2 regions of the Staphylococcus sp. FSL K6-0223 genome follow, and region 2 is predicted to be linked to the other one. Evidence: a T-box and tRNA genes for the amino acid it is inferred to sense, from the RefSeq annotation. Region 2 holds a T-box; the other holds one or more tRNA genes.

Region 1 (7,037 bases), 950 kb from region 2:
AAGAAACGATAGCTTTTAAAACCAGCAAATTGACTGAAATCTAAATTCAAATTCGAAAGACGTTTTTCTAGTTGATTGACATGATCTTCTGAACTTGGAATGAAGATAGCTGAATAGAAATGTTGATGATTAAGCTCATTGATTTCATTAACAACTTCATAAGTAGTAGGGTGTTTAAGTATAGATTTATCTTCGGATTCTTCAATAATGACTGAAGAATCATTAGTTGAATAAATAAACAGATGATTTTCAGGATGATTTAAACGAATTTGATTTAAATAGTCATAAGTTCCATAAGTTGTATATATTTTCATAAGCCATACCTCCTTTATTTATGTATATTATACGATTAAATGATAAGACTAGCTATTATAAATAATTTAAATAAGAAAATAAATTGTGAATAATTTATTTAAATCAATTCACTTATAATTACAAATTTAAAATTAAAGAATAGATAGACGTGCTTTGTCATTTTTATGACATTTAATATTTAAGAAACGCGAAATCTTTTATGTTGTGATATTATGAATAAGAATGATTTTAATTTAGGAGGATAAAATGGTGCATAAAAAAAATAATACAATTTTACAAACAATTAAAGGGGAATCAACCTCACACACACCTGTGTGGTTTATGCGCCAAGCTGGCAGATCACAACCAGAATATCGCAAATTAAAAGAAAAGTATTCACTTTTTGATATTACACATCAACCAGAACTTTGTGCATATGTAACACATCTACCTGTTGATAATTACAATACTGATGCAGCTGTGTTATATAAAGATATTATGACACCACTTAAACCTATCGGAGTAGATGTTGAAATTCAATCTGGTATAGGTCCTGTAATCCACAATCCCATTAAATCTATGAAAGATGTGGAAAAATTAACTCAAATTGATCCTAAAAGAGATGTGCCTTATGTGTTAGAAACAATTAAAATTCTAACTGAAGAAAAGTTAAATGTACCTTTAATTGGATTTACGGGTGCTCCCTTTACATTAGCATCTTATATGATTGAAGGTGGACCTTCTAAAAACTACACATTTACTAAGGCAATGATGTATGGCGATGAAGAGACTTGGTTTGCTTTAATGAATCATCTTGTAGACGTTTCAATTAAATATGTAACAGCTCAAGTTGAAGCAGGTGCAGAATTGATTCAAATTTTTGATTCATGGGTAGGCGCACTTAATGTACAGGATTATCGATATTATATAAAACCATCTATGGATCGTTTAGTCCGTGGAATTAAAGAACATCATAATATTCCTGTTATATTATTTGGTGTAGGGGCTAGTCATCTCATTAATGAATGGAATGATTTGCCAATTGATGTTTTAGGTTTAGACTGGCGTACATCTATTTTGAAAGCGGATCAATTAGGTGTAAATAAAACATTACAAGGTAATTTAGATCCTTCATTACTACTAGCACCATGGGATGTATTAGAAAAAAGAGTTAAAGCAATACTTGATGAAGGAATGCAAAGAGGTAAACATATATTTAACTTAGGTCATGGCGTTTTCCCAGAAGTTCAACCAGATACACTTAAAAAAGTAACACAACTGGTTCATGACTATACGCAAAAATAAAATTAGAATCATAAAAATTTATTTTTAAAAGGGAAGGTTTTAAGAATGACTAAAACAGTAGGTTTATTAGTAATGGCATATGGTACGCCATATAAAGAAAGTGATATTGAACCATATTACACAGATATACGACATGGTAAAAGACCAACAGAAGAAGAACTTCAAGATTTAAAAAATCGTTATGAATTTATAGGTGGGCTTTCTCCACTTGCAGGCACGACAGATCGTCAAGCTAAAGCACTTACAGATGCACTTAATAAAACATATGATGATGTAGAATTTAAATTATATTTAGGATTGAAACATATTTCTCCTTATATTGAAGAAGCAGTTGAAAAAATGCATAATGATGGTATTACAGAGGCTGTTACAGTCGTATTAGCTCCCCATTATTCAAGTTTTTCAGTAGGTTCATATAATAAACGTGCTAAAGAAGAAGCGGATAAATATGGTATACAACTACATCATGTTGAACGTTATTATCAACAATCTAAATTTATTGAATACTGGACAAATAAAGTAAATGAAACATTAGCTGAAATTCCAGAAGAAGAACATGATGAAACAATTTTAATCGTGTCTGCGCACAGTTTACCTAAAGGATTAATAGAACGTAATAATGATCCTTATCCTAATGAAATTAAAGATACTATGGATCGTTTAGAAGCTTCTACAAATATTAAACATGTAGCGCAAGGTTGGCAGTCAGAGGGTAATACAGGTACGCCTTGGTTAGGACCTGATGTACAAGATTTAACAAGGGAATTATACAATGAACATCATTATAAAAACTTTATTTATACACCAGTTGGATTTGTTTGTGAACATCTTGAAGTACTTTACGATAATGATTATGAGTGTAAAGTTGTTTGCGATGACATTGGTGCTAATTACTATCGACCAGAAATGCCTAATACAAATCCGTTATTTATAGGTGCGATTGTCGACGAAATTAAAACAGTTTTTTAAAAAGGAAGGGACATGTTGTGAGTAAAAAAGTTGCAATTATAGGTGCTGGCATTACAGGTCTAGCCAGTGCATATTATTTTAAACATTACAATGAAGACATAGATGTAACTATTTTTGAAGCAACTTCAAGACCTGGAGGTAAAATTCAAACTTATCGACGCGATGGTTATACTATTGAACTTGGTCCAGAATCCTACTTAGGTCGAAAAACGATCATGACAGATTTAGCAAAAGATATAGGTCTTGAAGATGATTTAATTACGAATCAAACAGGACAATCCTATATTTTTGCTAAGAACCAATTGTATCCTATTCCAGGCGGATCAATTATGGGAATTCCAACAGATATTAAACCTTTCTTAAAAACACGTTTAATTTCCCCTTTAGGAAAATTAAGAGCAGGATTAGATTTAGTTATTCCGCCTATTAAAATAGAAAATGATATTTCGGTTGGTGAATTCTTCAGAAAACGTTTAGGAAACGAAATGCTGGAAAATTTGATTGAGCCCCTTATGGGAGGAATTTATGGAACAGATATTGATCAATTAAGTTTGATGAGTACATTTCCTAATTTCAAGTATAAAGAAGAATCATATGGTAGTTTAATTAAAGGAATGAAAGATGAAAAACGCGAACGTACAAGAAAACGTCAGCTTTATCCAGGTGCTCCTAAAGGACAATTCAAACAATTTAGACATGGGCTAAGTTCATTTATTGAAGCACTAGCTAAAAATGTTGAACAAAAAGGTGTACACATCAAATATAATACACCAGTAGAAGATATTCATATTCATAATGATAATTATGAGATTGTTACACATAATAGTCGAAAGACGTTTGATGGTTTACTTGTTACGACACCGCATCAAACGTTTATGAAATGGTTTAATCATGATTCAGCATTTAAATACTTTAATACTATGGATTCTACTACAGTTGCAACGGTTGTATTTGCATTTGATGAGAAAAATATCGAAAATAGCTATAATGGTACTGGATTTGTCATTGCAAGAACCAGTCATACAGATATTACTGCATGTACTTGGACGACTAAAAAGTGGCCATTTACCACACCAAAAGGTAAAGTATTATTACGTGCGTATGTAGGAAAACCGGGCGATACGGTTGTAGATGACCATACTGATGAAGAAATTGTAAATATCGCACGTCGAGATTTAAGTAAAATGATGACGTTTAAAGGTGATCCAGATTTTACCATAGTGAATCGATTACCAAAAAGTATGCCACAGTATCATATCGGTCATATGACTCAAATTCGAAATATACAAAATCATGTAAAACGTCAATATAACGGGTTACGCATTACCGGTGCACCTTTTGAAGCGGTAGGTTTACCTGATTGTATTCAACAAGGCAAAAATGCTGTTGAAGAATTAATAGACGAGTTATAAATAAAGCATAGTAAATAGGCACTTTTTAGAGGTTACATTTGTCTCTTTAAAGTGCTTTATTTTAAAATAAATAGTCATTATTAAGAAGAAAAGGGGAATAAAAAATGACAGATGTAATTATTGTTCATTCACAAATAGGAAATGCACAAAATCATTGGTATCAATGGTTAAAACATAACTTAGCACTCGAAGGATATAATGTACAATTGTTTAATTTAGATAAAGCGGATAACAAAAAATTAGATATGTGGCTAAAGGCTATGAAACAACAAATTAAAATCAATCATCCCGATACGTATGTTGTAACACATGGCTATGGTTCAATCGCTGCTTTGAAATTTATTGAACAATTAGATTTAAAACGTCCAATAGAAGGCTTTTTTAGTATTGCTGGATTTAAAGAAGATGCTCAAGACATCGATGAATCTGTTAATTTAGATCATATTACCATTGATTATGATGAAGTTAAGAAAAAGGTGAAACACTTTCACGGTCTCGCTTCAAAAGATGATGAACATGTATCTTATAAAGAAACTGAAAAGTTATTACAAGCTTTAGGAGGATCAATTCGAATTGTTGAAGAAGGAGGGCACTTCCTAGAAGAAGAAGGCTTTGTTTCTTTCAGTGAATTACAAGAAAAAATGCAAAAATATATGACACAATAATGTTAGAGCGGGAAAGTATCAAATAGTAATATAAAGAGTAATAATAATTATGAGATTTTATACCCAAATTATCCCCATAAAATAAAATTTTTTAAGTGTAGCGTTTTTTTACACAAATTAATTTATAATTTTTATTGACTATATAGGTTTTAATATATATACTAATAAAGTATTGAAAAAAGCACTAATTAAAAAATAATTATCTCATAATTATTTAAATTTATAATTAACGTATTGTAAAAATTATTTAAAAAAAGTGTTGACATTACAGTGACTTAAATGATATATTAATTAAGTACTCATTTGAAGTGCTAATAATATTGGCGCGGGATGGAGCAGTTCGGTAGCTCGTCGGGCTCATAACCCGAAGGTCGGTGGTTCAAATCCGCCTCCCGCAATACATAATTTTATAGGTCTCGTAGTGTAGCGGTTAACACGCCTGCCTGTCACGCAGGAGATCGCGGGTTCGATTCCCGTCGAGACCGCCATTACTTTTGACTTATGATTAAGGTTCAGTAGCTCAGTTGGTAGAGCAATGGATTGAAGCTCCATGTGTCGGCAGTTCGACTCTGTCCTGAACCATTTACACTTTGGCGGTTGTGGCGAAGTGGTTAACGCATCGGATTGTGGTTCCGACACTCGTGGGTTCGATTCCCATCAACCGCCCCATAATCGTTATTAAGCGGGTGTAGTTTAATGGCAAAACCTCAGCCTTCCAAGCTGATGTTGTGGGTTCGATTCCCATCACCCGCTCCATAATTTAATTATTCCGCAGTAGCTCAGTGGTAGAGCTATCGGCTGTTAACCGATCGGTCGTAGGTTCGAATCCTACCTGCGGAGCCATGGCTCCTTGGTCAAGCGGTTAAGACACCGCCCTTTCACGGCGGTAACACGGGTTCGAGTCCCGTAGGAGTCATATAAACAGAAGTGAAACATCGCTTCTGTTTTTTTATTTAATTGAATAGAGGAGAGTTGTCCGAGTCTGGCTGAAGGAGCACGCCTGGAAAGTGTGTAGGCGCTTTATCGCGTCTCAAGGGTTCGAATCCCTTACTCTCCGTACAGTAGCTCAGAATGGTTATTTTCCATTCTGAGTTTTTTATAGATATGATATATCAAGTATTCAACTATATTTATCTTAAAATGGATAATATCTTTTTAAAAATAAAACAATCACAAAATAAATTCAAACATGAGTCCTGTTAAGTCATTTAAAAATCGTTATAATATAGAGTGTATAACTATTGGAGGAATGAATTTTGGAATTTTGGTTAAAAGAGCAAAGTATAAAAAACAAAAACAAAATCGCGGTTACAGATGGTCAGTATACATTAACATATAATCAATTATATTCTGCAGCGTATCAGCTTTCAAAGAAATTATTATCTTTAAATGAAAGTAGGGTAGGACTATATATTGGAAACGATATTGATTCTGTTATTTTAGTGCACGCATGTTGGTTAGCGCAAATTGAAATTGCAATGATCAATACACGATTAACAACAACTGAAATGACCAATCAAATGAACTCAGTGAATGTTCAACTTATTTTAACTACAAAAGAGTTCGATTTATCTTCACATCAAGTTCTCTCATTTAATCAACTCAATGATTATCCTGATACGCCTAATCATAAACAATTTGATATTCATCGTATTGCATCTATTATGTTTACATCAGGGACGACAGGACCCCAAAAAGCAGTACCTCAAACATTTAAAAATCACTATGCAAGTGCATTAGGTTGTAAAGAAAGTCTAGGATTTGATCAACAAACGACATGGTTATCGGTTCTTCCAATTTATCATATTTCAGGACTTAGCGTGATTTTACGTGCTGTGATTGAAGGATTTACTGTACGTTTATTAAATAAATATAATACTGAAGATATGTTGACTATTATTAAAAACGAATATCCTACACATGTGTCACTTGTGCCACAAACGTTAAAGTGGCTAATGGATGCTGGTTTAAATAAACCATACTCAATTGAAAAAATATTACTTGGGGGTGCTAAATTATCATCCACGCTCATACAACAGGCATTGAGTTATCAATTACCTATTTATAATTCTTTTGGAATGACAGAAACATGTTCGCAGTTCCTAACCGCTTCGCCAGATATGTTAGCTAAACGATATGATACAGTAGGTAAACCAAGTGATAATGTTGAAGTATGTATTAAACAACCTAATGAAGAGGGACATGGTGAATTACTTATCAAAGGCGACAATGTAATGAACGGATATTTGTATCCTAAAGATTTGGATAACACATTTGAAGATGGTTTCTTTAAAACAGGAGATATTGCAGAAATAGACAGTGATGGTTTTGTAATGGTTTATGATCGACGTAAAGACCTTATTATTAGTGGTGGAGAAAATATCTATCCTTA
Region 2 (7,037 bases):
GGTTATGCTACAAACTTATTATCCTATGCGAATAATATCCACACATATGAAGGTGGTACACATGAAGATGGCTTTAAACGTGCACTTACACGTGTCTTAAACAGTTATGGAACTCAAAGTAAGATTATTAAAGATGATAAAGAACGTCTTTCAGGTGAAGATACACGTGAAGGTTTAACAGCAGTCGTCTCTGTAAAACATGGTAATCCACAATTCGAAGGTCAAACGAAGACGAAATTAGGTAACTCTGAAGTACGTCAAATCGTTGATCGATTATTTTCAGAACACTTTGAACGCTTTTTATATGAGAATCCAAATGTTGCAAGAATCATTGTTGAAAAAGGAATCATGGCGTCAAGAGCACGTGTAGCAGCTAAAAAAGCGCGTGAAGTGACACGTCGTAAATCAGCATTAGAAATTTCAAGTTTACCTGGTAAACTGGCAGACTGTTCAAGTAAAAATCCTGATGAAAGTGAAATTTTCTTAGTTGAGGGTGACTCTGCCGGGGGGTCTACAAAAGAAGGTCGTGACTCAAAAACACAAGCGATTTTACCGTTGAGAGGTAAAATATTAAATGTGGAAAAAGCACGTTTAGATCGTATTTTAAATAACAATGAAATCCGTCAAATGATTACAGCATTTGGTACAGGCATAGGTGGCGAATTTGATATTTCTAAAGCCCGTTATCATAAGATTGTTATCATGACAGATGCTGATGTAGATGGTGCGCATATTCGTACATTATTACTTACATTCTTCTACAGATTTATGCGTCCATTAATTGAGGCTGGGTATGTATACATCGCTCAACCACCATTGTATAAGCTAACACAAGGTAAACAAAAATATTACGTCTTTAACGATCGTGAATTGGATAAATTAAAAGCTGAACTAAATCCTACTCCAAAATGGCAAATTTCTCGTTACAAAGGTTTAGGTGAAATGAATGCCGATCAATTATGGGAAACAACAATGAATCCTGAAAATCGTATGATGTTACAAGTAAAACTTGAAGATGCAGTAGAAGCGGATCAAACATTTGAAATGTTAATGGGTGACGTTGTTGAAAATCGTAGACAATTTATCGAAGATAATGCAGTTTATGCTAATTTAGATTTCTAATTTAACTTAATGTGAACTGACTATAAAAGGAGGATATCTTGATGGCTGATTCTCTACCACAATCAAGAATTAATGAAAGAAATATAACCAACGAAATGCGCGAATCATTTTTAGACTATGCGATGAGCGTTATCGTTTCACGTGCATTACCAGATGTACGTGATGGTTTAAAACCTGTACATCGTCGTATTTTATATGGTCTAAATGAACAAGGAATGACTCCAGACAAACCTTATAAAAAATCAGCACGTATTGTTGGGGACGTTATGGGGAAATATCATCCACACGGCGACTCTTCAATTTATGATGCTATGGTAAGAATGGCACAAACCTTTAGCTATCGTTATCCTCTTGTTGATGGTCAAGGTAACTTTGGTTCAATGGATGGTGACGGTGCTGCGGCAATGCGTTATACCGAAGCAAAAATGACCAAAATCACATTAGAACTGTTACGTGATATCAATAAAGATACTATTGATTTCTTAGATAACTATGATGGTACAGAAAGAGAGCCCGAAGTCTTACCTTCTCGTTTCCCTAACCTTTTAGTGAATGGTGCTTCAGGTATTGCGGTTGGTATGGCTACAAATATTCCACCACACAATTTAACAGAAGTCATTGACGGAGTCTTACGTTTAAGTCAAAATCCTGATATCACAATCTCAGAATTGATGGAAGATATTCAAGGTCCTGATTTTCCAACTTCTGGCTTAATTTTAGGTAAAAGTGGCATTAGACGTGCCTATGAAACTGGTCGTGGATCAATTCAAATGCGTGCACGTGCATCAATAGAAGAACGTGGCGGTGGTCGTCAGCGTATTGTTGTGACTGAAATTCCATATCAAGTGAATAAAGCAAGAATGATTGAGAAAATTGCAGAATTAGCGCGTGAGAAAAGAATTGAAGGTATCACAGATCTTCGTGACGAAACAAGTTTACGTACAGGGGTAAGAGTTGTTATTGATGTACGTAAAGATGCCAATGCAAATGTTATTTTAAATAATTTATATAAACATACACCATTACAAACATCATTTGGTGTAAATATGATTGCCCTTGTGAATGGTCGACCTAAATTAATTAACTTAAAAGAAGCGCTTGTTGAATATTTAGAACATCAAAAAACAGTTGTACGTCGTCGTACAGAATACAATTTGAAAAAAGCGAAAGATCGTGCACATATCTTAGAAGGTTTAAGAATTGCGCTGGATCATATTGATGAAATTATTTCTATTATTCGTGAGTCTGACACAGATAAAGTGGCGATGGAAACATTGCAAGAACGTTTTAAATTGTCTGAACGTCAAGCTCAAGCCATTTTAGATATGCGTTTACGTCGTTTAACTGGGTTAGAGCGCGATAAAATTGAAAATGAGTATAATGAATTATTAAGTTATATTGCAGAATTAGAAGAGATCTTAGCAAATGAAGATGTATTACTTCAACTTGTTCGTGATGAGCTTACAGAAATTAAAGAACGTTTCGGTGACGAACGTCGTACTGAAATTCAATTGGGTGGTTTAGATCACTTAGAAGATGAAGACTTAATCCCTGAAGAACAAATTGTCATCACTTTAAGTCATAACAACTATATTAAACGTTTACCTGTATCTACATATCGTTCACAAAACAGAGGTGGACGAGGTGTACAAGGTATGAATACCTTAGAAGAAGACTTTGTCAGTCAACTTGTAACATTAAGTACACATGATAATGTTTTATTCTTTACGAATAAAGGCCGTGTTTATAAGTTGAAAGGATACGAAGTACCTGAATTATCTCGTCAATCTAAAGGTATTCCAGTCATTAATGCGATTGAGCTTGAAAATGATGAAGTGATTAGTACGATGATTGCCGTAAGAGATTTAGAAGATGAGAACAGTTTCTTAGTCTTTGCTACTAAAAAAGGTATTGTTAAACGTTCTGCATTAAGCAATTTCTCTCATATTAATAAGAATGGTAAAATTGCGATTGGCTTTAAAGAAGATGATGAATTGATTGCAGTTCGTCTTACTGATGGTAAACAAGATATTTTACTTGGTACAGCACATGCCTCATTAATTCGATTCCCTGAAAATAGTTTACGCCCACTAGGTCGTACAGCTTCAGGTGTGAGAGGGATTTCTCTAAGAGAAAATGACGTAGTCGTAGGTTTAGACGTAGCCTATGCTGAAAGTGAAGATGAAGTTCTAGTCGTTACTGAAAAAGGTTATGGTAAACGAACACCTGTAAGTGAATATCGTTTATCTAATCGTGGTGGTAAAGGTATAAAAACGGCTAAAATTACAGAACGTAATGGTAATGTGGTATGTATTACAACGGTAAGTGGTCAAGAAGATTTAATGATTGTAACGGATGGTGGCATTATTATTCGTCTACAAGTTGAAGATATTTCTCAAAATGGCCGTGCCACACAAGGTGTGCGATTAATGAAATTAGGCGATAATCAAGCTGTATCAACCGTTGCGAAAGTCATTGATAAAACTGAAGATGAAGCTGCGACTGAAGCGGCACAACAAACAGAAAATGCGAGTGCCCAAACTACAGAAAGTGCAAATGAACAAGTGATAGATGATACGACACCTGGTAACGCTTTGCATACTGAATCTGATGAAGATGATGAACGCATCGAAGTAAGACAAGATTTCATGGATCGTGTAAATGAAGATATTGAGAATGATTCAGATCAGAATTAAATATAAAAATAAGACTTCTCACATATAGGGAAGTCTTATTTTTATTATTTATCTTTCTAATTCTTTCATTACATAAGGAATTTGATTAATTAATTTTGAAGGGGGCACGACGTACATTTTTTCAGAAAGTTTTTCACCAATATAACTGTGAATATAAGTTGCGCTCGTAACGGCATCTTGTAAGCTATCAAATTGACCTACAAAACTTGTAATCATACCAGCTAATGTATCACCCATACCACCTGTAGCCATTGCAGGTGTGCCAATTGATAATTTGTATTCTTTATCTTTAAAGAAGATTTCTGTACCGTGTTTTTTTAGTACTACAGTAGCACCTAATTTATCCACAGCTTCTCTATTTCTTTCATACGTTTGTTCTTCAATAGGAATACCACTTAGACGTTCCCATTCTTTTTGATGTGGTGTAAAGATAACACGACATGTAGGAATATCAGGTTTAAGTTTACAAAATATTGTAATTGCATCACCATCTACAATTAAGTTTTGGTGGGGTTGAATATTTTGTAGTAAGAAAGTAATCGCATTATTTCCTTTAAAATCAACGCCAAGACCTGGTCCAATTAAAATACTATCTGTATTCTCAATCATTTTTGTTAACATTTTAGTATCATTAATATCTATTACCATTGCTTCAGGACAACGTGAATGAATGGCTGCATGATTAGTAGGATGTGTGGCTACAGTAATTAAACCACTTCCACTAAAAAGACATGCACGGGCAGCTAACATGATTGCTCCGCCTAAATTTGCACTACCACCAATTAAAAGAATTTTTCCATAATCACCTTTATGCGTTTCGTCATTACGTTTAGGAATTGTCACATTAGTTAATGTTTCCATATGATGAATCCTCCCTATTTAGATTCGAAAGTCATAACTTCTATATATTAAATCAATGAAATGATGAGTTATTAAGACAAGCGAAAATATCATGTGCGTTTTAAATACAATAGAAAATATTATACCTGCTTAAGCGTTTCGTCAACACTATTTTAAATAAATTTATAAATGCTAAAATTGACAGAATTTTAACGTATGTAGTTTGTTATATTTGGTTGAGGGAACTGCTTGAAAATTATATATGACTTTGCTATATTAAAATTAAGTTAATAAAGTATTGTTCGTAGGCTAAGTAACATAAGGGTATTAATTTCAGAGAGCTTGTGGTTAGTGTAAACAAGTAATTAATTTTTATGCGAATCTACCTACTTATATTGAACAATCGGTTTTAACCGTTATCGATAGTGGAGTGCAATTTAGTTTATTTAATTAAATTGTTAAATAGGGTGGCAACGCGTAGACCACGTCCCTTGTATGGGGACGTGGTCTTTTTTTATTTTAAATCGCTATGGTCACTCAATATAAATTTTTTTGGAAGGATGAATATTATATGTTAGACATCAAGCAGTTCAGAGACGAAACGGACAAAGTTAAGAGCAAAATTGAATTACGAGGAGATGATTCAAAGGTTGTTGATGAAGTATTAGAATTAGATAATCAACGTCGTGATTTAATTGGTAAAACAGAAGAAATGAAAGCACGTCGTAACAAAGTAAGTGATCAAATCGCTGAAAAAAAACGTAACAAAGAAGATGCGGATGACGTCATTAAAGAAATGCGTGAATTAGGCGATGAAATTAAAGAAAATGATGCAAAATTAAATGAAGTAGATAACAAAATTCGTGATATCTTAATTCGTATTCCAAACTTAATTGCAGATGATGTACCACAAGGTGCTGACGACACTGAAAATGTTGAATTAAAAAAATGGGGTACACCTCGTGAATTTGATTTTGAACCAAAAGCGCACTGGGATTTAGTAGAAGAATTAAAAATGGCTGATTTCGAACGTGCTGCAAAAGTATCAGGTGCGCGCTTCGTTTATTTAACTAAAGATGGTGCTTTATTAGAACGTGCATTAATGAACTATATGTTAACAAAACATACAACACAACATGGTTATACAGAAATGATGACACCTCAATTGGTAAATGCAGATACAATGTTTGGTACAGGCCAATTACCTAAATTTGAAGAAGATTTATTCAAAGTTGAAAAAGAAGGCTTATATACAATTCCAACTGCAGAAGTGCCATTAACAAACTTCTATAGAAATGAAATTATCCAACCTGGTGTGTTACCAGAAAAATTCACTGGTCAAACTGCATGTTTCCGTAGTGAAGCGGGATCAGCTGGTAGAGATACAAGAGGTTTAATTCGTTTACATCAATTCGATAAAGTTGAAATGGTGCGTTTTGAAAAACCTGAAGATTCTTGGGATGCATTAGAAGATATGACTCAAAATGCCGAAGCAATTTTAGAAGAATTAAAATTACCATATCGTCGCGTGATCTTATGTACTGGAGATATTGGTTTCAGCGCAAGTAAAACATATGACTTAGAAGTATGGTTACCAAGTTACAATGACTACAAAGAAATTAGTTCTTGCTCAAACTGTACTGATTTCCAAGCTCGTCGTGCTAACATTCGTTTCAAACGTGATGCTTCTTCTAAACCAGAATTAGTACACACATTAAATGGTAGTGGACTTGCAGTAGGTCGTACATTTGCTGCTATCGTAGAAAACTACCAAAACGAAGATGGTTCAATTACAATTCCAGAAGCACTTGTACCATTTATGGGCGGCAAAACAGAAATTCGTCCAGTCAACTAATCATTAAATAGAATTCAACTCATAAAGTGATAGAGTGACATAGTCCTCTATCGCTTTATTTATTTTTATATTAAATAAGACTGCCCTGAGAAAGGTAAATTTAAAAATATCGAAAATTTCTGATATTTTTAAAACATTGAAGTATCAATATTTCTAAACGCCCTTCTCTCTAACCTCACTCAAACGGACGTCTAAAGATATTGAAGCGTCTATTAGATTATATTAGACTGAATTTAATTAAAATATATAGTCAATTTGAAAATACATATATAAAGGGGGAGCTAACATGACGTCACATGTAACATTTCAACAAGGAGTCAAAGAATGTATTCCAACACTACTAGGATACATCGGTATAGGACTATCATTTGGCATCGTGGCAGCTTCTCAGGATTTTAGTGTTCTAGAAATTCTTCTGTTATGTTTATTGGTTTATGCAGGCGCAGCACAATTTATTATTTGTGCTTTAGTTATTACTGGTACACCTATATCAGCCATCGTGTTAACAACGTTAATTGTGAATT

Evidence for each region. The T-box of region 2 lies ahead of serS (serine--tRNA ligase). A T-box ahead of a tRNA ligase gene usually reads a tRNA of that ligase, here a tRNA-Ser.
Region 1: it has a tRNA-Ser gene. The T-box ahead of serS (serine--tRNA ligase) is inferred to sense a tRNA for this amino acid. The anticodon was not compared.

What each region holds. Positions count from the first base shown of each region.
Region 1 is NZ_JBBOYX010000001.1:955,102-962,138, forward strand. Features, by position in the region: gene MHI13_RS04820 (antibiotic biosynthesis monooxygenase) at 1-314, opposite strand, end outside; gene hemE (uroporphyrinogen decarboxylase) at 562-1,599, shown strand; gene hemH (ferrochelatase) at 1,645-2,568, shown strand; gene hemY (protoporphyrinogen oxidase) at 2,586-3,980, shown strand; gene MHI13_RS04840 (RBBP9/YdeN family alpha/beta hydrolase) at 4,085-4,645, shown strand; tRNA gene MHI13_RS04845 (tRNA-Met) at 4,970-5,043, shown strand; tRNA gene MHI13_RS04850 (tRNA-Asp) at 5,058-5,133, shown strand; tRNA gene MHI13_RS04855 (tRNA-Phe) at 5,155-5,227, shown strand; tRNA gene MHI13_RS04860 (tRNA-His) at 5,239-5,314, shown strand; tRNA gene MHI13_RS04865 (tRNA-Gly) at 5,328-5,401, shown strand; tRNA gene MHI13_RS04870 (tRNA-Asn) at 5,414-5,488, shown strand; tRNA gene MHI13_RS04875 (tRNA-Glu) at 5,490-5,561, shown strand; tRNA gene MHI13_RS04880 (tRNA-Ser) at 5,612-5,702, shown strand; gene menE (o-succinylbenzoate--CoA ligase) at 5,902-7,037, shown strand, end outside.
Region 2 is NZ_JBBOYX010000001.1:5,313-12,349, forward strand. Features, by position in the region: gene gyrB (DNA topoisomerase (ATP-hydrolyzing) subunit B) at 1-1,122, shown strand, start outside; gene gyrA (DNA gyrase subunit A) at 1,164-3,818, shown strand; gene MHI13_RS00035 (NAD(P)H-hydrate dehydratase) at 3,867-4,679, opposite strand; T-box leader at 4,950-5,153, shown strand; gene serS (serine--tRNA ligase) at 5,230-6,513, shown strand; gene MHI13_RS00045 (AzlC family ABC transporter permease) at 6,800-7,037, shown strand, end outside.